3 regions of the Pseudoalteromonas sp. NZS100_1 genome follow, and region 1 is predicted to be linked to each of the others. Evidence: predicted binding sites of a transcription regulator. Region 1 holds the regulator's gene; each other region holds the start of a gene.
The links. The regulator sigma-54, encoded in region 1, starts transcription at its own class of promoters, with help from an activator protein. The targets are predictions, from matches to a motif close to GTTGGCACGNNNNTNGNNT.
Positions count from the first base shown of each region.

Region 2: a site for sigma-54 is predicted at 5,409-5,427, ahead of I6F66_RS19115 (DUF2726 domain-containing protein). Genes of this name have one in related genera too.
Region 3: a site for sigma-54 is predicted at 6,265-6,283, ahead of I6F66_RS13895 (TorF family putative porin). Genes of this name have one in related genera too.

Region 1 is NZ_JADYXN010000004.1:34,090-42,191, reverse strand. It holds gene lptC (LPS export ABC transporter periplasmic protein LptC) at 1-493, shown strand, start outside; gene lptA (lipopolysaccharide transport periplasmic protein LptA) at 483-1,028, shown strand; gene lptB (LPS export ABC transporter ATP-binding protein) at 1,025-1,750, shown strand; gene I6F66_RS03870 (RNA polymerase factor sigma-54) at 1,820-3,319, shown strand; gene hpf (ribosome hibernation promoting factor) at 3,346-3,633, shown strand; gene ptsN (PTS IIA-like nitrogen regulatory protein PtsN) at 3,638-4,090, shown strand; gene rapZ (RNase adapter RapZ) at 4,109-4,954, shown strand; gene I6F66_RS03850 (HPr family phosphocarrier protein) at 4,997-5,269, shown strand; gene mgtE (magnesium transporter) at 5,400-6,758, shown strand; gene I6F66_RS03840 (protein disulfide oxidoreductase) at 6,814-7,365, shown strand; gene I6F66_RS03835 (YgiQ family radical SAM protein) at 7,491-8,102, opposite strand, start outside.
Region 2 is NZ_JADYXN010000042.1:8,887-16,988, reverse strand. It holds gene I6F66_RS19135 (sensor histidine kinase) at 1-654, shown strand, start outside; gene arcA (two-component system response regulator ArcA) at 1,146-1,862, shown strand; gene arcB (aerobic respiration two-component sensor histidine kinase ArcB) at 1,879-4,197, opposite strand; gene folE2 (GTP cyclohydrolase FolE2) at 4,430-5,350, shown strand; gene I6F66_RS19115 (DUF2726 domain-containing protein) at 5,467-6,063, shown strand; gene mtnN (5'-methylthioadenosine/S-adenosylhomocysteine nucleosidase) at 6,186-6,893, shown strand; gene I6F66_RS19105 (regulatory signaling modulator protein AmpE) at 6,894-7,838, shown strand; gene tyrS (tyrosine--tRNA ligase) at 7,935-8,102, opposite strand, start outside.
Region 3 is NZ_JADYXN010000020.1:70,819-78,920, reverse strand. It holds gene I6F66_RS13920 (AsmA family protein) at 1-1,058, opposite strand, end outside; partial or broken gene I6F66_RS22565 (transcriptional regulator) at 1,453-1,606, shown strand; gene I6F66_RS13915 (hypothetical protein) at 1,762-2,925, shown strand; partial or broken gene I6F66_RS13910 (TorF family putative porin) at 3,202-3,878, shown strand; gene I6F66_RS13905 (hypothetical protein) at 4,244-4,909, shown strand; partial or broken gene I6F66_RS13900 (hypothetical protein) at 5,195-6,106, shown strand; gene I6F66_RS13895 (TorF family putative porin) at 6,382-7,068, shown strand; gene I6F66_RS13890 (hypothetical protein) at 7,123-7,458, opposite strand; gene I6F66_RS13885 (Bor family protein) at 7,455-7,766, opposite strand; gene I6F66_RS13880 (M1 family aminopeptidase) at 7,946-8,102, opposite strand, start outside.

The DNA of each region.
Region 1 (8,102 bases):
CCCTTATTTTACACAAACAAATATTGTGCCTCAGACTGAGCCTGAAGTTATTGCCAAGCCTGATTACATAGCCATAGAACTCAAACAAACAGCCTATGACGAACAAGGTAAAATTAGCCACAAAGTCACTGCGGCTAAAATGGAGCTATATCAACAATTAGGTTTTACGTTTTTTGAAAAACCTATTTTTACTTTATATAACGAAAAGCAAACGTGGCAAATAAATGCAGACGAAGCAACATTATACGAAGACAAACAATTAATTTTAGAAGGCAATGTGGTTGCCAAAAACTTAACCGATAACGCCATGATAGACAAAATCAATGCTGATAATATTCAGGTAGATATAAAGCTATTAACAATGCGTTCGGAGCAACCCGTTATCATCACTGGACCCAATTTAAAAATCACTGGTAAAGGCCTAGAAGCCGACTTAAAAACCGAAGTGATAAAACTAATTAACCATACGCGAACCATATATTATGACCAATAAAATATTAAAATCACTTATTATTCCTACACTTATACTAGCGTTTAATAGTAGTGCTGCAGAGCAAAACACGCAACCGGCTGCAAATCAAATTTCAATAAGCGCCGATAAGCAAGAAGGTCAATTAAAAGCTAATGTCGGGATTTTTGAGAAAAACGTTGAAATTATTCACGGTAACCGCCGTATCACAGCCGACCGCTTAGAAGTACATAAACGCGATGAACTTGGCGATAATAAACAATTATTAATTGCTACAGGTAGCCCTGCGCACTTTGAAGAAAAGCAATCAGATGGCACGACTATGAGCGCCAGTGCTGACGAAGTACGTTATGATGTATCTAAGCGTTTTTTAACGCTTGTTGGTAATGCACAAGTATCGCAAGCGGGACAAAAAATAAATGCTAAAAGCATTACCTACGATATAGAGCAGCAGCTAATCAGTGCCGAAAAAGATGAAAACTCAACTGACCGCGTTCACACAATTTTAGTACCAATCGAGACTAAAAAAAGTAAAAAAAGCGACAAAGGTCAACCATGAGCACATTAAAAGCAGAGCTATTAGCAAAGAGCTATAAAGGCCGTGAAGTTGTAAAAAACGTCGGCCTTGAAGTCAAAGCTGGCAGTATTGTTGGCTTACTTGGCCCTAACGGCGCAGGTAAAACTACCACGTTTTATATGATAGTAGGACTTGTACCTAGCGACAAAGGTAAAATATCGATAGACGATAACGATATTACTCTTTTACCTATGCATAGTCGTGCTAGATTAGGCATTGGCTACTTACCGCAAGAGTCTTCAATATTCAGAAAGCTGACTGTTTATCAAAACTTAATGGCCATTTTAGAAACGCGCAAAGAGTTAAATAAACAAGCTAGAGAAGACACTCTCGATAAATTATTAGATGAATTTAGCATACAACACATTCGTGATAGCCAAGGTATGGCATTGTCGGGTGGCGAACGTCGTCGTGTTGAAATAGCACGTGCGCTGGCAGCAGATCCTAAATTTATATTACTGGATGAACCATTTGCAGGTGTTGACCCGATTTCGGTATTAGACATAAAGAAAATAATAGAACATCTTAAAAATCGTGGGATTGGTGTATTAATTACCGATCATAACGTAAGAGAAACCCTTGATGTTTGTGAAAAAGCCTACATTGTTTCTCATGGGGAGCTGATTGCATCAGGTACTCCAGAACACGTATTAAATGATAAAACAGTACGCGATGTTTACTTAGGCGAGCAATTTAGGCTGTAACATTTACGCCATGTCTTTAAGCATCTGCTAGTATTAATTATAACAACATAAAAGGATTGTTAGAGATACATGAGGCAATCACTACAGCTGCGCATGGGCCAGCAACTTACAATGACTCCACAGCTGCAACAGGCTATTCGTTTGTTGCAACTCAGTACATTGGATCTCCAGCAAGAAATACAAGAAGCTCTCGACAGCAACCCGCTATTAGAGGTTGAAGAACCAGACTATTCCGAAGACGCTGCAGGTAAAAACGAGCAAAAAGCAGATACAGATGACATAACTGTTAGCGCATCTGCCGATGATGCTCCAAGCGAATACGAACAAGATAGTGGTGAAGCACTTGCAAAAGACACGCTAAGTGACGACATGGCTATGGATGTTAGTTGGGATGAGTACATGAGTGCCGCCCCAGCAGCATCATCGGGTCCGATGCCTGAAGACGAATCAATATACCAAGGCGCCTCTACTGAAACGCTTCATGAGTATTTAATGTGGCAATTACAACTAACGCCATTTAGCCCTACCGATGAAGCCATTGCTATTGCTATTGTAGAAGCCGTCGATGATTCAGGCATTTTAACACTAAGCTGCGAAGAAATTTTAGAAAGCTTTAATCAAGAAAACGAAGAAGATAACGAAGTTGAACTTGATGAAATTGAAGCAGTATTAAAGCGCATCCAACTGTTTGATCCTGTCGGTATTGCTGCACGTAGTTTACAAGAGTGTTTATGTATTCAACTTAACCAGTTTGATAAAGAAACACCTTACATTAATGAAACGAAAATGATTTTAACCGAGCATATTGATTTATTAGCAGCTCGTGACTATCGTACATTAATGAAGAAGACTAAGCTCAAAGAAGAAGAGCTTAAAGAAGTAATGACATTAATACATACTCTTAGCCCTAAGCCTGCAGATACTATTGTAAGAGAAGAGTCTGAGTATGTTATTCCTGATGTGTCAGTTAAAAAAATTAAAGGCCGCTGGGTTGTTGAGTTAAACCCAGATAGCATGCCTAAAATTCGTGTTAATAGCCAATACGCTGCAATGTCTCGCACTGTAAAATCCAGTGGTGACAGCCAGTTTATTCGCTCGCATTTACAAGAAGCTAAATGGTTTATTAAAAGCTTAGAAAGTAGAAACGACACGCTATTAAAAGTAACAAATTGTATTGTTAAGCAACAACAAGGCTTTTTTGAACACGGTCCTGAAGCCATGAAACCAATGGTTTTAAATGATGTTGCTGAAATGGTAGAAATGCACGAATCAACAATTTCGCGCGTAACAACCCAAAAGTATATGCACACACCCCGTGGTATATTTGAGCTTAAATATTTTTTCTCAAGCCATGTAAGCACCGAAAACGGTGGTGAATGTTCATCTACAGCAATCCGTGCGCTTATCCGAAAATTAATCGCAGCAGAAAACTCAGCAAAACCATTGAGTGATAGCAAAATAGCGGATATATTGGCTGAGCAAGGAATTAAAGTAGCGAGACGTACAATCGCAAAATACCGCGAATCTCTGGCTATTCCACCGTCAAATCAGCGTAAAAGTTTGATTTAAGACGCAAAAAAAAGAGGGTAATGCTTATGCAACTAAACTTAACTGGTCGTCACGTAGAATTAACCGATTCACTAAGAGACTATATTAATACCAAATTTGCGAAGCTAGAAAGACACTCTGATCATATTAATAATGTTCATGTCATTCTCGATGTAGAAAAATTAAATCAAAAAGCAGAAGCCACCATACACGTAAGCGGTGCTGAGCTATTTGCCTCTACAGAACATCAAGATATGTATGCCGCCATTGACTCGTTGATCGACAAGCTCGATCGACAAGTAATTAAACACAAAGAGAAGCTTGCTCGACACTAATATGATGAAATTAAGCTCACTTATATGCCAGGACTGCAGCAAAGCTGCGGTCCTTTTTAATAGCAAAAAAAGAATTTTAGAGTTCATTAGCGAACTTGCTCACGACAAACTTCCGTATTTACCGCAACAAGATATTCTTAATGCTTTAATGAGCAGAGAAAAATTGGGTAGTACAGGTATAGGGCGTGGCATTGCGATTCCTCACGGAAGAATGAGCGGCGCAGAAGAGCCATTAGCTTTAGTGCTCGTTAGTGAAACACCAATAAATTTTGATGCTATAGATAATCGCCCTGTTGATATTTTTGTCGCACTCATCGTACCAGATGGCGATAACCAGCAGCACTTAAAGACTCTAGCAACCATTGCTGATAAACTAAACAACAAAGATTTTTGTAAACAGTTACGCAGTGCAAAATCAGATACTGAGCTTTACCAAGTTATTGTCAATCAATCATAGTTTTATAAAGGGTGTTAAATGGAGTTAATTATCATAAGCGGCCGTTCTGGTTCTGGAAAGTCGGTTGCTTTACGCGTTGTAGAAGATTTAGGTTATTATTGCGTAGATAATATTCCAGTTAACTTGCTTCCTTCATTAGTTCGCAGTGTGTCTGATAGCTATGATAAAATTGCTGTTAGCATTGATGTGCGTAACATCCCTAAACAACAAGATGAATTTAACGATATTCTTGAATACTTGCCTGGCTTTGCAAAACCTACGTTATTTTATTTAGATAGCGACGATCAAACATTGATCAAACGTTTTTCTGAAACTCGTAGATTACACCCACTATCAATTGACTCGTTGCCTCTTGATTTAGCCATCAAAAAAGAAAAAGAATTACTTGATGTATTAATCACCCGCGCCGACTTTATGATAGATACAACTGATTTAAGCGTTCATCAACTTGCTGAATCTATTCGTGAAAAGATTTTAGGTAAAAAAGATAAGCAACTGATTGTCACGTTTGAATCGTTTGGTTTTAAATACGGTATACCAAAAGAAGCAGATTACGTATTTGATGCACGCTTTTTACCAAATCCACATTGGGAACCTGAATTAAAACCTTTAAATGGGTTAGATCAACCTGTTAAAGATTATTTGGCCAATCACAGCATAGTACAAAAATTCACATGGCAAATTCAAACATTTGTACAAACGTGGTTACCGCACTTAGAGCGAAATAACCGTAGTTATTTAACCATTGCCATTGGGTGTACAGGCGGACAACATCGCTCTGTATATTTAGCGCAAACTATCGGTGAAAGTTTTGCAATGACACATCCCAATGTAAAAATTCGCCATCGCGAACAAGAAAAATAATATAGCTGAATAATCACCTGTTCAGCTTAGGTAGAGTAAGTTATGCATTGTGAAGACACTTTTTTAATAAAAAACAAATTAGGATTGCACGCCAGAGCAGCCACCGTGCTTGCCCAATTGGCAGTGCAGTTTGATGCGACTATTACATTATTTCAAGATGACAAAGAAGCCGCAGGCGATAGCGTACTTGCACTAATGTTACTTGAAAGTAGCCAAGGCAAAGAAGTAAAAGTTGTATGCAAAGGCCCCGATTCTGAGCAAGCTTTACATGCTGTTGGAGAATTAATAGCACAACGTTTTAATGAACAAGAATAAACAGTTATAAAAATAATGCTCGCATTACTAATGCCCCAACTAAAACAGATATATAAAATAAATACGGTTAGTGACGCCAGTTAACTCACCTCCCCTCATAAAGTAATATAAAAATTTATAAAGGACGCCAATGCCTGAAGCTTTTGAACAAGATTACCCACTACAACAACTAAAGCAGGTGACTAAGTCACTTAATAGTGGTCAATTTGTTCAAGTTAGGCGCATGCTCGCAAAAACAGCTCCTTGTGATACCGCATTACTGTTAGAATCATCACCGCATAAAATTCGCCGACTACTTTGGCAGTTGGTTGATCCCGATGTACAAGGTGATGTTCTTGAAGAACTATCAGAAGATGTACGTTTAGGCATTATTGCCCAAATGGAACCTAAGCACATTGCAGCCGCAACCGAAGATATGGGCCACGATGACTTAGGTGAAGTATTACGTAGCCTACCTGACACCGTTTACAAAGACGTTGTTAGCGCGATGGACATTCAAGACCGTGAACGTGCAACACAAGCACTCTCATATCAAGAGCGTTCAGCCGGTGCGCTAATGAACACCGATACGGTGACCATTCGCCCCGATGTTACGCTTGATGTAGTACTTAGATATATTAGGCTACGTGGCGAGTTACCAGAAGGTACCGATGACTTATATGTTGTTGATAAGCATAACTGCTTTATAGGCGCTTTATCACTCAGTACATTATTAACTAATCCGCCAGAAAAAATTGTTCGCGATTTAATGGATGAAGATTGTGAATCTATCCCAATCTCAATGGATGAAAGTGAAGTAGCTCAATTATTTGAGCGTCATAATTGGATATCGGCCCCCGTCGTTGATGATAACGATCAGCTCCTTGGTCGTGTCACTATCGATGACATCGTTGACGTAATCCGAGAAGATGCCGAGCATAGCTTGTTAGGCTTAGCCGGTCTTGATGATGAAGAAGATACCTTTGCCCCCGTACTAAAAAGCTCTAAAAAACGCTCAGTTTGGTTAGGTGTTAACTTGCTGACTGCACTTGCAGCTGCTTTTGTAGCTAGCTTTTTTGAAGGTACTTTAGATGTGCTCCCTATTTTGGCTGTACTTAACGGTATTGTCCCTTCTATGGGTGGTGTTGCAGGTAGCCAATCGCTAACGCTTGTTATACGTGGTATTGCAGTAGGTCATATAAATCAAACAAACCAACGCTTCTTGATGATGAAAGAGCTTGCCATTGGCGCACTAAACGGCGTTTTATGGTCGCTGTTAATTGCAGGTGTTATTGCCCTATGGCAATGGGACTTTATGCTTGGTGGTGTACTCGCCTTCGCTATGTTTATGAATTTAGTTGTAGCGGGAGTTGCTGGTGCAAGTATTCCAATAATTCTTAAAAGAATGAATATAGATCCTGCGCTTGCAGGTAGTGTAGTACTGACTACAGTGACAGACATTGTAGGTATATTCGCCTTTTTAGGTACTGCTACCTGGTTGCTGGTGTAAATTAGAAACTTTTGCAAATAACTAAAGTAAAAACACTTAGGGTAAAGCTGCAATTATGGAAGCGGATATCAAGAATAAAAATGAGACACCTAAAAAAACGCTAAAACAAAAAGGGTTATCAATATTAAAAAGTATATTGGTATATGGCTCTATATTTTTCGTTATTTACACTGCAGTTAATTGGTGGCGACAACCTGTGATGCCAGCTAATCCGCAATTGCAATTAACAGATTATAAAGGGCAAAACATTGACTTAGCCGCAATGAGCCAAGATAAACCAACGCTTGTATATTTTTGGGGAACTTGGTGTCCTATATGTAGCGTGACATCTCCTGCAATAGATGAACTCTCCGCAGAAAACAATTATCCCGTAGTCACCATCGCAATAAAATCAGGTTCTGATCAAGAATTACATAATTATTTAAATGAGCATGGCTACAGCTTTACAACTGTAAACGATCAACACGGTGAGATATTTGCCGATTGGCAAGGACAAGTCACGCCATCCTATATAATCTTAAAAAATAATAAAATGACGCAAGGGCTAACAGGCATTCAGCCTCTATGGTCACTTAAGTTGCGTTTGTGGTTATCATCAACGTTTTAAGAAAAACTAAGTATTAGATATTAAAAAACGACTTATTAAAGTAGACATTTATTGGCTATATTAACTATAGCCAATAAATACAGAAGTTCACTTGGTTTTCGGTCTTACAACTGTAGAGCAAACTACTAACGTGTGCTTTGACGATTACCGCCTACTTTTGGTTTAGTATTTGCCTTTTTAAATTGGCTAAAACCGGTATGTCGCGTTAGTGCAGGACGTCCGCGTTTGCTGCCACCTTTACCTGCTTTTTCATCGCGCCCTTCTTCAGGCACTAAACAGTTAGGCCCTTTACCAATTAAATTAGCTTTACCCATTTTACGCAGTGCTTCACGTATCATCGGCCAACCTGCTGCATCATGGTAGCGTAAAATTGCTTTATGCAATCTACGTTGGCGTGCACCTTTAGGTACTGGAACAACTTCGGTATTATTTTTAATATTACGCAAAGAGTTCATCTCTGTGTGATAAATAGTCGTCGCATTAGCCATAGGTGACGGGTAAAAATTTTGTACCTGATCAAGCTTAAAGTCGTTTGATTTAAGCCATAAAGCCATGTTTACCATGTCTTCATCTTTTGTCCCTGGGTGAGCAGATATAAAGTAAGGAATTAAATACTGCTTTTTGCCGGCTTCTTTAGAGTACTTATCAAATAATTCTTTAAATTGATCATACGCGCCCATACCTGGTTTCATCATTTTTGATAATGGACCATCCTCTGTATGCTCTGGCGCTATTTT
Region 2 (8,102 bases), on a different contig from region 1:
GGTATTACAGGCTCTACATTACTTCGAGATAAACTGGCAGATATACAGCAAAGCTTTGACGATAAAAAACTTACCTCAAGCCATCTAAAACGCTTTATAGATGAAGGTATTGAAAACTTAGACTTAATTTATCGTAATCTAAATCGTGCCGCAGACCTGATATCTAACTTTAAAAAAGTGGCCGTTATTCAAGACGACGGTGTTAATACCTATATTAATGTACATAAATTAATAAGTGATGTTTTAACATCGATTCAATCTGAACTACTGCCTAAAAAGCCTGTCGTTATTATTAACTGTCCGACCGACTTGGCTATTCATAGTAAGTCTGAACCTCTGCAACAAGTGTTTCAGCAGTTGCTTATGAACTCTGTGATTCATGGATTTATAGGTAAAGAAAATAATGAAATTCGCTTTGACGTAGAACTGGTAGGGAAAAAATTAACAATAGTTTATTCTGACAATGGTCAAGGTGTTGATAAAAACATTAAAAATAGAATTTTTGATCCGTTTGTAACTTCAAAGCGCGGACAAGGCGCAAGCGGCTTAGGCATGCACTTGGTCTACAACCTAGTAACACAAGCACTTGGCGGAAGAGTTATGTTTGATCTTGAAGAAAAACACGGTGCTCGCTTTATAATTACTATTCCTTAAATAAAGATCACTAAAAAGTGCATATATTTAAAATTTATCCTTGAATTAGCATTTAATGACCTCATTAATGAGGCATGTGATAAGCGCGTAACATTATTTAATTGCATTAAATAAATATTACCAAGCGATTTATGAACTTTTTTATCTTTGCTGTATCACATACATTGATGAAAGGTTAGAAAGTGATATAGTTTTGCTTTGAATTAGTCTGATTATTTTAAGTACCTTGTTTGATTGAATGATGTATCAATTATTAAAGGAAAATGGCTTCGACTTTATGATTCAAATAGCTACATCCACGTATATATCAATTAAACAGTAGTTTTTGCACTGCCCTTTTTAGTAGACTTTGGACACCCTACTGTTTTATTTTTATCCAATTTGTTTTTTCCTTGTTAACAAATGGGTATAATCCTATAATCTCTAGTAATCGGTTATAAATTCGTCACCGGTTTTTTTATAAATAAAATATTCCAAAAGGTTAATTAATAATGCAAACGCCAGTCATTCTAATCGTAGAAGATGAAGACGTAACTCGACTGAACCTAGTTAGTTTATTTGAAGCTGAAGGGTACAAAGTTATTGAAGCCATTGATGGCGATGATATGCATGACAAGCTTACAAATAACGATGACGTTAATCTTGTAGTTATGGATATCAACCTTCCTGGTAAAAACGGTCTTATTTTAGCCCGTGAATTACGCCAAAAGCGTAAAGTAGGTCTTATATTCCTAACCGGTCGTGACAACGATGTTGACCGTATTTTAGGTCTTGAAATTGGCGCAGATGACTATGTTACTAAGCCATTCAACCCGCGTGAATTAACTATTAGAGCTCGCAACCTTATTACTCGTACTGCTTTAGGCGGTGAAGAGTCTGCACTAGAAACAAATGGTGTTATTACGTTTAACGGTTGGGAACTTGATGAGAATAGCCGCTGTCTTACTTCTCCAAATGGCGACGCTAAACGTTTACCAAAAGGTGAGTACAGAGCACTTCGTTTAATGCTTGATTCTCCAGGTCGTATTTTTAGTCGTGAGCAATTAATCAAGCACATGACAGGCCGTGAGCTTCGTGCAAATGACCGTACTGTTGATGTTACTATTCGTCGCATTCGTAAGCATTTTGAGAGTGATAACTCAACGTCAGAGTTAATCAGCACCATCCATGGTGAAGGTTACCGTTTCATTGGTAAAATTGACGCTTAATTAGAGCTAATTAGTTTTACTCTAATTGCTGTAAAAATAAATGAAGGGCTTTTTGTCCTTCATTTATTTTATCTGCTAAAACATCTAACCACTGCTTTAACACTTCATCAGATTCATCAATCGCACCATGCTCCATTATTTTGGCATGAAGCTGCACATCATTTAAACCTACCGAGCCAGCCGCACCTTTAAGTTTATGCGCTACTGATTCATACTCTTCTCTATCACCGGTATTTAATGAAGTAAGTAATTCTTGCTGATATTGTGGACTTAGCTTTTCAAATAACTGACTACTGCGTCTAAATACAACTAAGCCCATCGAATTTACAAAGTCTTCTATTGTTTCAATATCTAATAAGTGTGCATCAATGCCCTCTAGCGCTTCTTCACTTACTTTTAGCTGTGGCTCTGTGCATTCACTTTGCTTAATGCCAAATAAGTCAGCCAGCATTTTATCAAGCTTAACTGTGTTAATTGGCTTGGCCAACGCACCTTGTATTGATATACCTTCAAGCTCTTTTTCAGCACTGCGTACATTGGCAGTTAAAGCAACAATAGGTAATTTATCGAAGTGGCTATCTGAGCGTATTTGTTTAGCAACCACGTCACCGTTTATATCTGGCAATTGCATATCGAGTAGTACTAAATCTAAGTCATCTTCGGTTTCGACAAACGAGAGCGCATCTTCACCGGTTTCAGCCCATAACACTTCATGCCCGCGTTGCTCTAATAGGTTTGTAGCAATTTCGGCGTTCAGAGGCACATCTTCTACTAGCAGAATATACAAACCACGGCCAACATAACTTTGCTCTGTTGGTGCAACACATAAACTAAGCGGTATTTGCACTGTAAAACAACTTCCTTCGCCTTCAGTACTATTTACCGTAATTATCCCTTTCATTGCACTTACAAGTGCTTTAGTTACAGCTAAACCAATACCGGAGCCTATCGCGTTAGTGCCTTTTAAATCCGGCGCTTTGTAATACATATCAAATATATGGGCAAGTTGCTCTGGTGGAATACCTTGACCGGTATCTAGTACCTTAATAACTAACCATGGGCCTTCTACGCGATTTTCTCTGCTGCATTCGAGTGTTACTTTGCCTTGCTGAGTAAACTTAACGGCGTTGTTAATTAAGTTCCAAACAACTTGGCGTAATCGAGTCGGATCGAGCTGCGCGTAAACATCAAGTATGCCATTGCGCTTAATATCAAACTCAAGCTCTTTTTGCTCTGCTATTAAGCCTGCAAAATTAACTACATCGTTTATAAAGTCTGACACATTAATAGAATTGGTTGCTATATCGAGCTGATCTCTATCTATTTTATCTAAATCTATAATATCGTTAAAAATATTACCGAGTGTTTCAGCACTCGAAAAAATAGTATTGCCCCAACTACGCTGCTGCTTATTAAGCTCTGTGTCTAATAACATACGCGTTAAACCAACAATGCCATTTAAAGGAGTACGTAGTTCATGGCTCAGCGTAGCAATAAACTTACCTTTGTCTTTATAGGCAGTTTCGAGTGCTTGTGCTGCTTCTTTACGGCTAGTGATATCACGACCAAAGCCCAGTAAACCAATGTAGTCACCGTCATCATTTATAAAAGGTAATTTACGCAGCTCAAACCAACGTGTTTCACCATTTACTTCATAGCCTACATCTATAGTTAGTGCTTTATGGCTTTGCTCTACTTCTTTATCGGTTGCCAAAACTTCAGCTAAAAAATGACTCGGGAATATCTGCTCAACCGTTTTTCCTATTAACTCACTACTTGATTTTCCCATTACCTCTTCAAACATTTTATTACAGCCGGCAAATACACCGTTGTTATCGCGGTAATAAAATAGATCGGGAGATGAATCAACGATTGAGCGTTGCAACATACTTTGTTGGGCAAGTTCTTGTTGTGTTTTTTTACGCTCAGCAATTTCTCGGCGCAGCTCTTCAATAGCGCGATGCTTGGCATGAAATGCCATTTTACGCTCATCAATTTCAATATTTAAACGACTAATGTTGTCTTTTAGGGTTTGGTTTAAGAGCTTCTCCTGCTTGGTTGCGCTATCTAAATAAGCATACGAGGCATCTAATTGACGAATTGAATTAAGTAATACACTTATAATTAAAGGAGAAACTACAGCCGTAAAAAATACCACAGCCAAAATATCAACAAGGTGTAATTCGCCTATCGCAACATAATAAAACATGCTCGATAAAATAAGAGATACAGTTAAAAATAAAGTGTAACAAATAGCTGCGGTTTTAAATTCACCAAATCGCGTTATTGAGCTGGAAAGTACCCGAGCCCAAGGGCTCAAAGAATAATCGGTCATACGTAATTTTATCTCTTAGCTGTGTGCTTAAATATAAAGAAGGCAATGCGCATGTATAAACATACCATTTTCCCAGATTTTAGCATTTTTCTCCTACCACTACCCATGTTGTGCGATAAAAACAGAATTTTTCATGTTTGATTTTGCTCATCTCTTAAACTCATCATTTCAGCAATAAATTATTTAGTGTAAAATGCCCCGCTTTATTATCTCCAAAATACGAGTAGCGCACATGCAAACCAATATGCCAGATATAGCAGACACTGCACCCGCTTTACAAACAGGTAAATTAGACTGGGTTGGCATGGGCGAAATCGAACTGCCATTTATTTTTGAGTCACGAGACTTATCTCCAGTTACAGTAAATGCCAAAGCTCGTGCATTTGTAAATTTGCATAAAGAAGATGCCAAAGGCATTCATATGTCACGTCTATTTTTAGCACTTGACCTGCTTTCAACTGAGCAGCAAGTCAATCCGCAAACAATAGCGCAAGCACTCGATACCTTTATAACTAGCCACGAAGGGCTGAGCGATAAAGCACAAATTGAATTTAAATTTGAATTACCGCTACGCCGTAAATCACTATTAAGTGGTAAAGCGGGCTGGAAAAGCTACCCAGTTGTACTTACCAGTACAATTGAAAATAACATTATTAGCTACGAGCTAACCGTAGATGTTACCTATTCTTCAACATGCCCTTGCTCTGCAGCACTTGCACGCCAGCTTATACAAAACGCGTTTAACGAAAAGTTTAACCAAGAAACCTTAAGCCAAAAAGATGTGCACGAATGGCTAGGCACTACACAAGGCATAGTAGCTACACCTCACTCGCAGCGCTCTATTGCCAACGTAAAAGTAAAGCTTGATAGCAATATTCAAGAATTTGACGTAGTGACTCTAATAAATACCCTCGAAGCTGAACTTAAAACGCCTGTACAAGCGGCAGTAAAACGCGAAGACGAGCAAGAATTTGCCCGTTTAAATGGTCAAAATCTTATGTTTTGTGAAGATGCAGCGCGTAAAATTAAAGCTTTATTAGAAACAGATAATTACAGCGATTACTGGCTGCAAATAAACCATTATGAATCACTCCATGCACACGATGCTGTAGCTATTGCGGTTAAAGGTATTAAAGGTGGATACAAAGCTTAATAGCTACATCGTTTTAGCTTTTATAAACAGTTGGTAATTATTTTATAACTCATACTTTTTAGGCACGTAAATTGCTTTATTTGAGCAGTGTCAATTTGTTGTTATGGAGTTACCGTATGGAATTCGCTTTATTATTAATTCTAGTATTAGTTGTCGGGGCTTCTGTTGTTGCGTCAAAATTTAATGACGATGGCGGAAACCCGTATCCTTTTACCCGCAAGCAAACTGTTTTTACGCAGGTTGAAGGCGCTTTTTTAAATCTTCTCGAGCGTGCTGTTGGCGATCAATATAAAATTGTTAGTCGCGTTAAGCTAATTGACGTTATTGACTGTAAGCAAGGTCTTTCTATTAAATCTAAACGTGCTGCTTTAGCTAAAGCTAAAAATAAGCAACTCGACTTTGTATTAATCGATAAAGAAAAACTAACTATTGTTGCGGCCGTTGACCTAGTTAACAATGCCAATAAAGATGGCCACAAAGCTCAACGCGACTGGTTTGTAAACGGTGCACTAGAGTCTGCGGGCATTCCACATATTCGTATGAAAGTTAAATCGGGCTACCGTCCTTCTGAAGTACGCGATGCAATTATGTTTAAACTTGGTAAGCCTGCAGCAACACAAACGCAGCGCCCTGTTCGTAATCGCTCACATAAGCCAGCGGTACTTTCACCTTCTCAAGCCAAAGCACAAACAACTGCTTTAGCTGAAATTTAAAAACCAAATTAAATACTCTCCTAAAAAGTATTTAAAGCGAGCTCATAAACAAGCTCGCTTTTTTGTTTTTTATTGCTAACTTCACGTATAATCAAGTGATTCAAACTCAGGAATTAAACATTATGAATGTTGGTATTATTGGCGCAATGGAGCCAGAAGTTAAAATTTTACGTGAAGCGATGCAAAACGCACAAATTTTAACTAAAGCAGGTTTCACTTTTTATACTGGTGAATTGGCTGGTAACACAGTAACACTTGTTCAATCTGGTATTGGTAAAGTAGCATCAACAATTGCAACTACCTTACTAATTGACAACTTCAAACCTGATTGCGTAATTAACACAGGCTCTGCCGGTGGATTCGATCCTTCTCTAAGTGTTGGCGACGTAGTAATTTCGTCAGAAGTACGTCATCACGATGTAGATGTTACTGCTTTTGGCTACGAAATTGGCCAAGTACCACAAATGCCAGCAGGCTTTACAGCTCACCCTAAATTAGTTGAAGCAGCACAACAAACAATCGAACAAATCAGTGATGTTAAAACACTTGTTGGCTTAATTTGTACTGGTGACACATTTATGTGTGACCCTGTGCGTATCGATAAAGCACGCAGTGATTTTCCTACAATGCTTGCCGTTGAAATGGAAGGCGCTTCAATTGCACAAACGTGTTTTACGCTTAACACACCATTTGTTGTAATTCGCTCAATGTCTGATATTGCAGGTAAAGAGTCACCACAATCGTTTGAAGAATACCTAGAAACAGCATCAATCAACTCATCTAAAATGGTTGTCGCACTTTTAGAAAAGCTAACTGCAGTGTCTCTGTAAATGCTTAGCAATATTGTTCAAAATCACTTGGACTTTATTGCCTTCATACTAGCGCTCCTTGCTGAGCGCTTTATTCCCCTTATTAGCTGGTATCATCCTAATACAGCGCTGAATGCTGTTTTTGGTGCTATTGGCAAGCGCATATACAAAAGCAAAGAACCTAAAAGCTATCAATATTTGGCAGCTATACTCGCAAGCACGCTCATTTTAAGTGTCATTCTCATTATTGTAGTGTTACTACTCGAGTTTGCTTTTTATCCTGAATTACTCGCTGGCCTTATTTTATACTTATGCTTAGAAAGTAAGAGTATTGATAAAAAAGCACTTCGCATTGCAAAGCTAACTAAACAAAATCAAAAATCGACAGCACGCGAATTACTAAAACCACTGCTTGCCCGTGAAGTTAATAGGCTTTCATCTCCTGGTATTATCAAAGCATTAATTGAAAGCTTAATACTGCGCACTGCTCGATACTATTTCGTAGTTATATTTATATTTTTAGCCTTTGGCCCTATTGCGGCCCTCGCCTATCGATTACTTACTTTAATACAACAAGCCTGGCGTAGTGACATATCCCCAAATAGCTACTTTTTAAAACCGCTTAAAACTCTGTTGTTTATTATTGAGTATATTCCAATGCGCTTACTCGCTTTAACTATTGCAGCAAGTAGAGCGAGCAAACAAAGCATGCACTACATAAAGCATTATGGTAGACATTTTTATCAAACAAATACAGGTTGGCTACTAAGCACATGCTCTGCATCACTTGGCGTGCAGCTGGGCGGGCCTGCAGTTTATTTAGGTACTCGCTTTAATAAAATGCGTATAGGTACTGATAGACTACCTACACCCGAGGATGTACCTGTAATAATTAATAGATTAAATCAGGCGCGTGTATTTTGGTTGTTAGTAATTGTAAGTATTAAAATATTAAAAGTGATTTAGTGACTATTTAGTGACTACCTCGTAACTATTTACAGACCCCAAAATACGAGCACAAAAAAACCAGCCTAGGCTGGTTTTTTAGTTTTCAAACGGTATTTAAGCTACAGTGATGTTTGCAAACTTACGTTTACCTACTTGGTAAATAGCCGTTGTACCTTTTGCTATTTCAAGTTTGGTGTCAGTGATTTTATCTTCACCGTTAAGTTTAACTGCACCTTGCTTAATCATACGCATTGCTTCTGATGTACTTACTACTAAATTTGC
Region 3 (8,102 bases), on a different contig from region 1:
TCTTGCTCTACTGGCTCTTCTTGTTTAGCTACTGCTTTAGGTAGGTACGGGTTTAAATCAAGCATACCTAAATCAATATCAGCATTTACAGCTAAACGCTTACCTAGGTTAAGCTCGCTCTTACCTTTTATTTCCAATGCGTCTAACGTCGCAACTAAATCTTCTAAATTAAATTTCTCACCTGCTAGGTGCATTTTACCGTTTACACTAAATGCGTTAAAAGCATTTTCTTTAGCGCTTAACTCTACACCTTGCCATTTCGCAATGTTTTTAACTGACTCACCATTTAATGCTAACTGACCTTTAATATCTTGTCCTTGCCCAGCGATGCTCCCTTCGAACGTTAGATCAACTAAACGAGAATCTAAGGTTTGTTTAACATTAAAAGTGGTGCCTTCAATTGCTTTAGCCGGAGTATCTAGTTTTATATCAAGCTCAAAACGTTCTTGCATATAAGTAATACCGCCTTTTACTTCTAATGTTTTACGAAGTGAAGGAAGTAAAATAGCGAGCTCTAGATCACTAATTTGTTGTTTAGCACCTGTTTGGCCATCTAGGTAAGTAAATGTACCGCCATAAATAGCAACCTCACCTAATTCAATATCAAAGTTATCTGGAAGCTTTATCGCTTCACCTGATTGGCTTTGCTCTTTAGGTTGCTCTGCAACTGCATCAAACAACTGCCAATTAGCTTTACCATTTTTGTCGGTTTCTAATAGAATATTTGGTTCGTTTATAACAAACTTATCTAATTTAAACTCACCACCAAATAATGAAAACCAAGGTATGTGTACAACAAGCTGTTTCATACTCGCCATATCGGCGCGCGAACCTGATTCCATGTTTGCAAAATGCACGTCGTTAAGTTCTAACTTTAATGCAGGGAATACGCTAAGTGTTTTATCACCTTTAATAGTAAGAGTACGCCCAGTTGTTTGTTCTACCTGCTGCGACACTTTATTAAAAATAGTATCAGTAGGGATTAAAAACGGTGCGGCGGCAATGAGTGCTATACATAGTAAAAGTATTACACCTACAATTTTAAGTAAGGTTTTCATGATCGTCCTTTCAAACGTGCAAATAATGTTCTTATCATAGCGAGTGTTAGCCTTAAAATCATTGTAGTTATGATAAAAAAGCACTTTATTGAATTTTACAGTCTCTGTATGAATCGCTCCTGAAACATTTTAATACCTCTAGGTTGCATTGAAGACTCTATAAATAAAGACTTAAATACCGCTGATACAATTATTTATTAAGTACGTGGTCTTCGCTTTATTATGCTGTTCTAGTTTTTGACACTTTTGCTTCTGATATACCACTCTTAATAATAGCTACATTTAATATGGCTATTATATTTTAGGCTCATGGGCTTTCGTTTATTAGGCAATAGCAGAATTTAAGAACAAAATACGCGAAACCAAATAGCAACATTTTTGTAAATTTGCCAGATTGTCGCAATAAGAGCTCGCTGATACGATTAACTTTTCGAGCAAAACAATAAGTACAGTAGAAATATTACGGCTTACGCCGTCGTTCATAGTTGCCCTAAAAACAACTCAACATTTTAGTTGAGAGTCTCTTTGTACTAAATGAAAATGATTAATACATGTTAAAGCGTTAGTCTCATTTTATTAGCAAAAATACCGATTTAGTCATTTCAATTACAACGGATGAAGGACAGCGCTGTTGTTATTAGCGTAATTGCGCTAAAATAGACCAGCAAAAAAATATATATCTAAACCGGAGATTCTACAAGGCATGAAAAAACTGCTAATTTCACCGTCAAAAATGACGCTAGGCGAACAAGAAAACCAAATCTATCAGAACATTCTGAAGCAATCTTCGGAGTTAAGCCTTAACCTTATGGCCGTGAAAGTAGAAAACCACCCTGATGATTTTTTACCTTGGTGTTACGAATTGCTAAATGCTAGCAGAGATCGTATGAACTACGATTTACTAGAGCCACAGCAATTGCCTGTACTTAAAAAGCTACACGACCAGCTTATTTCAGCTATCAGCTTTTTACAGGTTAAAACTTTACGTATTGCTCCTTGGCCTGTTGTAAGTGTATTTGTAGAACAACACAAAGACGTTATTGCACTTGATGAACAGCTTCGTTTAGTAGACTACATTAAAAGCATTCGTGAACAGTCTCTTAAAGATATGATCCCTGAAGATTTACTTGCGTTTAGCGGTAAGCACATGGCATCACTTGATCCAAGCACATACAACTTTGACGTTGAATGGTTTGCATCTACAAAGAGTGCAAAGAGCTTCCATCAAATGCTTGGTGATTTACCAGGTGCTTTTGACGACGCACTAGTAAATATTCCGCTTGAAGGTGATATTACTCAATATGAGTATCAACAATTTGTTGCTGCTTATTCAAAAATATTCACCGACAACAACGAAAAACCAACACTTGCGCCTGCAACTCGTTTGCTTGCAATGCGTCGCCCTGATTTATTTACTCCGATTACAAATAATCGATTAGATGCTTTATGTGGTGCCCTTGGTGTTTCTAAACTTAAAAATAGTGATTTTGAGCGTTACTGGCAAGATATCGTAAAAGGTATTCAAGCTATGTCATGGTACAAAATGGCTAAACCGAGTAATGAGTTAGAAGAACAATTAGTTGCTATTAAAGCGCTAATCCCATGTTTCTTTCACTATGCTGATGCTAAAACACCAGATAACTCTAACTACATTAAACTGCTAAGCAAGCCTAAGCGTACTACAACTACAACAGGTAAAACTCAACGTAGAGGTAAAGAGTCTGCAGAAATTTTAGTAGACCGCGCACTTGCCGCTGACGATATCCCTGAACATATTCGCAGTAAACGTGATTCAATTGTAAGTGAAGTTCAAAAAGGTCGCAGTGTAAACGAAACAATTAGCCTTATGCGCACTATTTTTGGCTAAAAAACCTTTCCTAGCTGTACTTTAATAGTACAGCTAGGTTAGTTTATGCATCAGCAGCGTGCGACAGAAAATCAAAAAACTTCCTTCCAAAAACATCATTTCATCATAAGCAATTGTTTTAATAGCATTAGTTTTACTTAAAAATAATTAAAACGAGACTGGCACATACAGTGCTATTACCTTCCCAGTTAAATAATAAAAATGCACCCAGTTAAAAGGTCAAAGCAATACATAATAAAACCTTGGTATGCAAAAGTCATATAGCGGGAATGAAACATGCTAAAACTACAAAAAACAATACTCTTCGGTGCACTGGCGTTTGCAGGCATAACATCAACAACGACATTTACAGAGGTAACTGCAAATGCAGCAGCAACCTCCAACCACTTATGGCGTGTCAAGAGCAAACAGGAGGCGACGCTGCTATTTCGGGTGGAATTGATTACGCTAACGAGTCCGGCTTTTATGCAGGTACTTGGGCTTCAAATGCATCGTGGGCAGATGAAATGACCTATGAGCTTGACCTATATGCAGGCTTTAGTGGCGCAATCAATGAAAGCGTTAGCTATGATGTTGGTTATATTTACTATGCCTACCCTGATGCTGCTTCAGAAGCTGACGCAGATTTCTCTGAGGTTTACGGGATTATCAGTGTAGAAGGTTTCACTTTTGGTGCTTCGGTATTAGCAACTTCAGCTGCTAGTGGTGATGGTTCCGACTTTGGTGATTCACTTTATTTAACAACAGACTATGGATTCGCTATTGGTAGTAATGGAACTGAAATAGCGCTGCATTTGGGGCATTACTCAGGCGGCTTTATTGGTGATGACAACATCATCGATTACGGCGTTTCAATCTCTAAGGATGGCTTTACTTTTGGCTTATCTGATAATGATATCGATGGCTCAGATTTAAAAGCTTACGTTGTCGACTCTGCAGACTTTAGCCTATAAAAAAATGTGTTACTTGCTGCAACACTAAGGGCCGCAAGGCCCTTTCTCATATTTAAACCACCTAGAAAATAGTTATTTACAAAAAAACAATAAGGTAACATTAAAGTTCGAAATCACGATTAAGGATTATTATGAATTTATCAAAAAAAATTACAGTTATTTTAGCGTTTTTTTAATCACAATGAGTACATTTACCTATGCAACAATGACATGCCGTTGCACCTCAGGTAGCATGACGGTTGTTCATGGTGAGGGTGGTACAGTTAGCTATTCGTGCTCTGGTGGTGGTCAAGTTTCTTGTATGATACGGTTGGAATAAGCATCATTTAGAAAGGCGTATGCCTTTCTCTTCTAAGGATAGTAAAATGAAATACATATTTTTAATTGCACTTGTTTTTGTCGCCATTCTTGGTATTGGTATTTTAAACACTGGGCAGCCTTCAGATCCTCCGCTAACCCACATACAACCAACTGATGAAGCCATTCTTAGTAATGAAAAAGCTAAGCCTCCAATTGAGCCAAACACCCTATTAAGTAAAGCCTCTGAACCATCTGTCAAACAGCACAAAGTTGTAGAGCAAAAAGTGGCAGCGATATCTAAATTGCCTATTTCAAGCCCTAACGCTTTCTCTGAAGAATTTGTTTCAACTGAGGGTGGAAAAGAATTTGTTTCAACAAAAGCATTGGACGACGTATTTAAAAATGATACTTCAATATTACTGCAGCGTATGTCTAATATTGAATACTCTGAAATAGCACAAATACGTAAAGATAAGCTAAACGATTTTATTCTAAATGAATTAAAAGACGTCACTATTTTACAGCAAGATCTAGAGTGTGCAGGGAAGGTTTGCGCACTAGAACTTACTTATACACAAAGTAGTAATCAAGCATCTATTGAGGCTCTTTCAAGTTTTTCTAAAAACTATTCTTTTCAGCAATTTACTGAAACCGAAAGTGGTGATAAAAAATTAAAAGCATTATATATTGAAACTGAAGACCCTAGCCTATTAACTCTTTTAAATAACTAATTCACGCTGACAAGTATAATACTTAAAGCTATTTTCAGTCCTATATTAGAGTCTAGTTTTCCTGCTATAAAGCAGTAAAACTAGACTCCATAAGTATATTAAGTCACGAATAACCGGCATCAATCACTGCCCACTTTTAAAAATACCAAAGAATAGCTCACGTCCACTATTTTATGGTATCAAGCTGGGTTCATTTGTTTTATAACAATCTCTGCAGCTTTAAGGCTAAATAATATTTAAGTATGCGCCGTTTGCCATGCTGAGTGAATTCTCATTACAGAGCAAGCGATTAGCTTTTTACAGGCTAAAGCTTTACGTATTGCTCCTTGGCCTGTTGTAAGTGTATTTGTAGAACAACACAAAGACGTTATTGCACTTGATGAACAACTTCGTTTAGTCGACTACATTAAAAGCATTCGTGAGCAATCTCTTAAAGATATGATCCCTGAAGACTTACTTGCGTTTAGCGGTAAGCACATGGCATCACTTGATCCAAGCACATACAACTTTGACGTTGAATGGTTTGCATCTACAAAGAGTGCAAAGAGCTTCCATCAGATGCTTGGAGATTTACCAGGTGCTTTTGACGACGCACTAGCAAATATTCCACTTGAAGGTGATATAACTCAATATGAGTATCAACAATTTGTTGCTGCTTATTCAAAAATATTCACCGACAACAACGAAAAACCAACACTTGCGCCTGCAACTCGTTTGCTTGCAATGCGTCGTCCTGATTTATTTACTCCGATTACAAATAATCGATTAGATGCTTTATGTGGTGCCCTTGGTGTTTCTAAACTTAAAAATAGTGATTTTGAGCGTTACTGGCAAGATATCGTAAAAGGTATTCAAGCTATGTCATGGTACAAAATGGCTAAACCGAGTAATGAGTTAGAAGAACAATTAGTTGCTATTAAAGCGCTAATCCCATGTTTCTTTCACTATGCTGATGCTAAAACACCAGATAACTCTAACTACATTAAACTGCTAAGCAAGCCTAAACGTACTACAACTACAACAGGTAAAACTCAGCGTAGAGGTAAAGAGTCTGCAGAAATTTTAGTAGACCGTGCCCTTGCTGCTGACGATATTCCTGAACATATTCGCAGTAAACGCGATTCAATTGTGAGTGAAGTTCAAAAAGGTCGCAGTGTAAACGAAACAATTAGCCTTATGCGTACTATATTCGGTTAAACCTTCTAATTTAGCCGTACTTTCATGGTGCGGCTGGGTTAATTTATGCACCACCAACGTGCGCAACATCTTCCTTCATGTTATACCCCTTCCCTATTCATAAAATGCAAGCTCATGTTTTTTAATATATAAAAATAATTTTTAGTAAAAATAATGAAGCTGGCACATACAGTGCAATTATCCCGTTAGTTAAACAATAAAAAGCCGTCAGCCTAAAGGTTCCGATTACATAATAAAAACCTTGGCGAGCAAAAATCATATAACGGGAAATGGACATGCTAAAACTAAAAAAAACCATCGCTATAAGTGCTATAGCATTAATGGGCGCAACATCTTTAACGTCAACAGCCGTACATGCTGAAGTAACTGCTAATGCAGCGGCAACATCAAACTACTTATGGCGTGGTCAAGAGCAAACTGGGGGCGATGCAGCTATTTCAGGCGGTATTGATTATGCCAATGAATCGGGCTTTTATGCAGGTACTTGGGCTTCAAATGCATCGTGGGCAGATGAAATGACCTATGAGCTTGACTTATATGCAGGCTTTGGTGGCGATATTAACGAAAGTGTTAGCTACGATGTTGGTTATATTTATTACGCTTACCCAGACGCAGCTTCTGAAGCAGACGCAGATTTCTCTGAAATTTACGGTAGCATCAGTGTTGAAGGCTTTACCTTTGGTGCTTCTGTATTAGCAACATCAGCTGCAAGTGGTGATGGTACAGACTTTGGTGATTCACTTTACCTGACAGCTGACTACGGTTTTGCTGTTGGCAGTAACGGCACTGAAATGGCACTTCACTTAGGCCATTACTCTGGTGATTTTATTGGCGATGATAATATCTTAGATTACGGTGTATCAATTTCGAAAGACGGTTTTACTTTTGGTTTGTCTGATACAGATATGGATGATTCAGATATTAAAGCTTACGTTGCTTATTCTGTAGACTTTAATTTATAAGAAAGAATGTGTTACTTGCTGCAACACGAAGGGCCTTTTGGCCCTTTTCTCGTTTTATAGCTGTTTTGCCTTAAATGGTACCTTATTACATTGTACTTCTACTGTTTTAGGGTACCAAGCTGGGCCGATTTGATTCACAACCACCTCAGCTAAACCATTAGTAAACGATTTATACGTATGAGCGCTTTGCCATTCACCTTGTGGGCAATGTGTTGTTAAATCTAACGGCTCTGATCCCTCGTACAACGCAAGTGCAAAATTATGATGCCACTGTGAGCTTTTTAGCGTTTTATTGCTTACTTTGCTTTGTGCTCCGTTATCAAAGTAAATATTTGTACATCCCGTTAAAATAATCAGTGTGCAACCGGCTGCAAGTAGCTTGATACTCATAATGTTTCCCCTATTACTTGCTCTTGGCACCACACTTTAATGGTATGGGGCGAGTATATTCCAAGCGTAATTAAACTCAGCGCTCCATCACTAAACGTTTGTTGTGACTGCATTTGAATAACCGGTGTATTTGAACATATTTGTTTTACGTCTACGCGTTGCTCGCCTACCAATCCCCAAAAGTAAAATGAGCGACTATCTTCGTAATTAGCTTGGCTCGTTATTTTTGCTGTTGCCTGTGGCTGAATGGTTACCGCAGAACAAGCACTCAGGCTTAATGCTATCGCCCCTATAATTAATGGTTTCATACTCTTTCTTATAAACTAAATACCAGTAAGGTAACTTTATAAGAGAACATAAAATATTAGCGTAAAAAGCTGTGGGGAATATGTAGAAACGCTATGAAGTTTTATACAGTTTATTACACATAAAGGCCGCATAAATGCGGCCTTTAAATTAGTCAGTTTAAGTGGTTAGTAGATAGACCTTAAAATTTAGCTAGGTTATTTTTACTGTCCTTGTCGACTAGCTTAATGTAAGGATCAACCCCCGCAAATAGTGGCTTTTCTTTTACTTTAAGCTCAATAGTATTAGTACCTGATACTATTTGGTGCTTTTGAGAGTAAATAACAAAATCTTCAGCT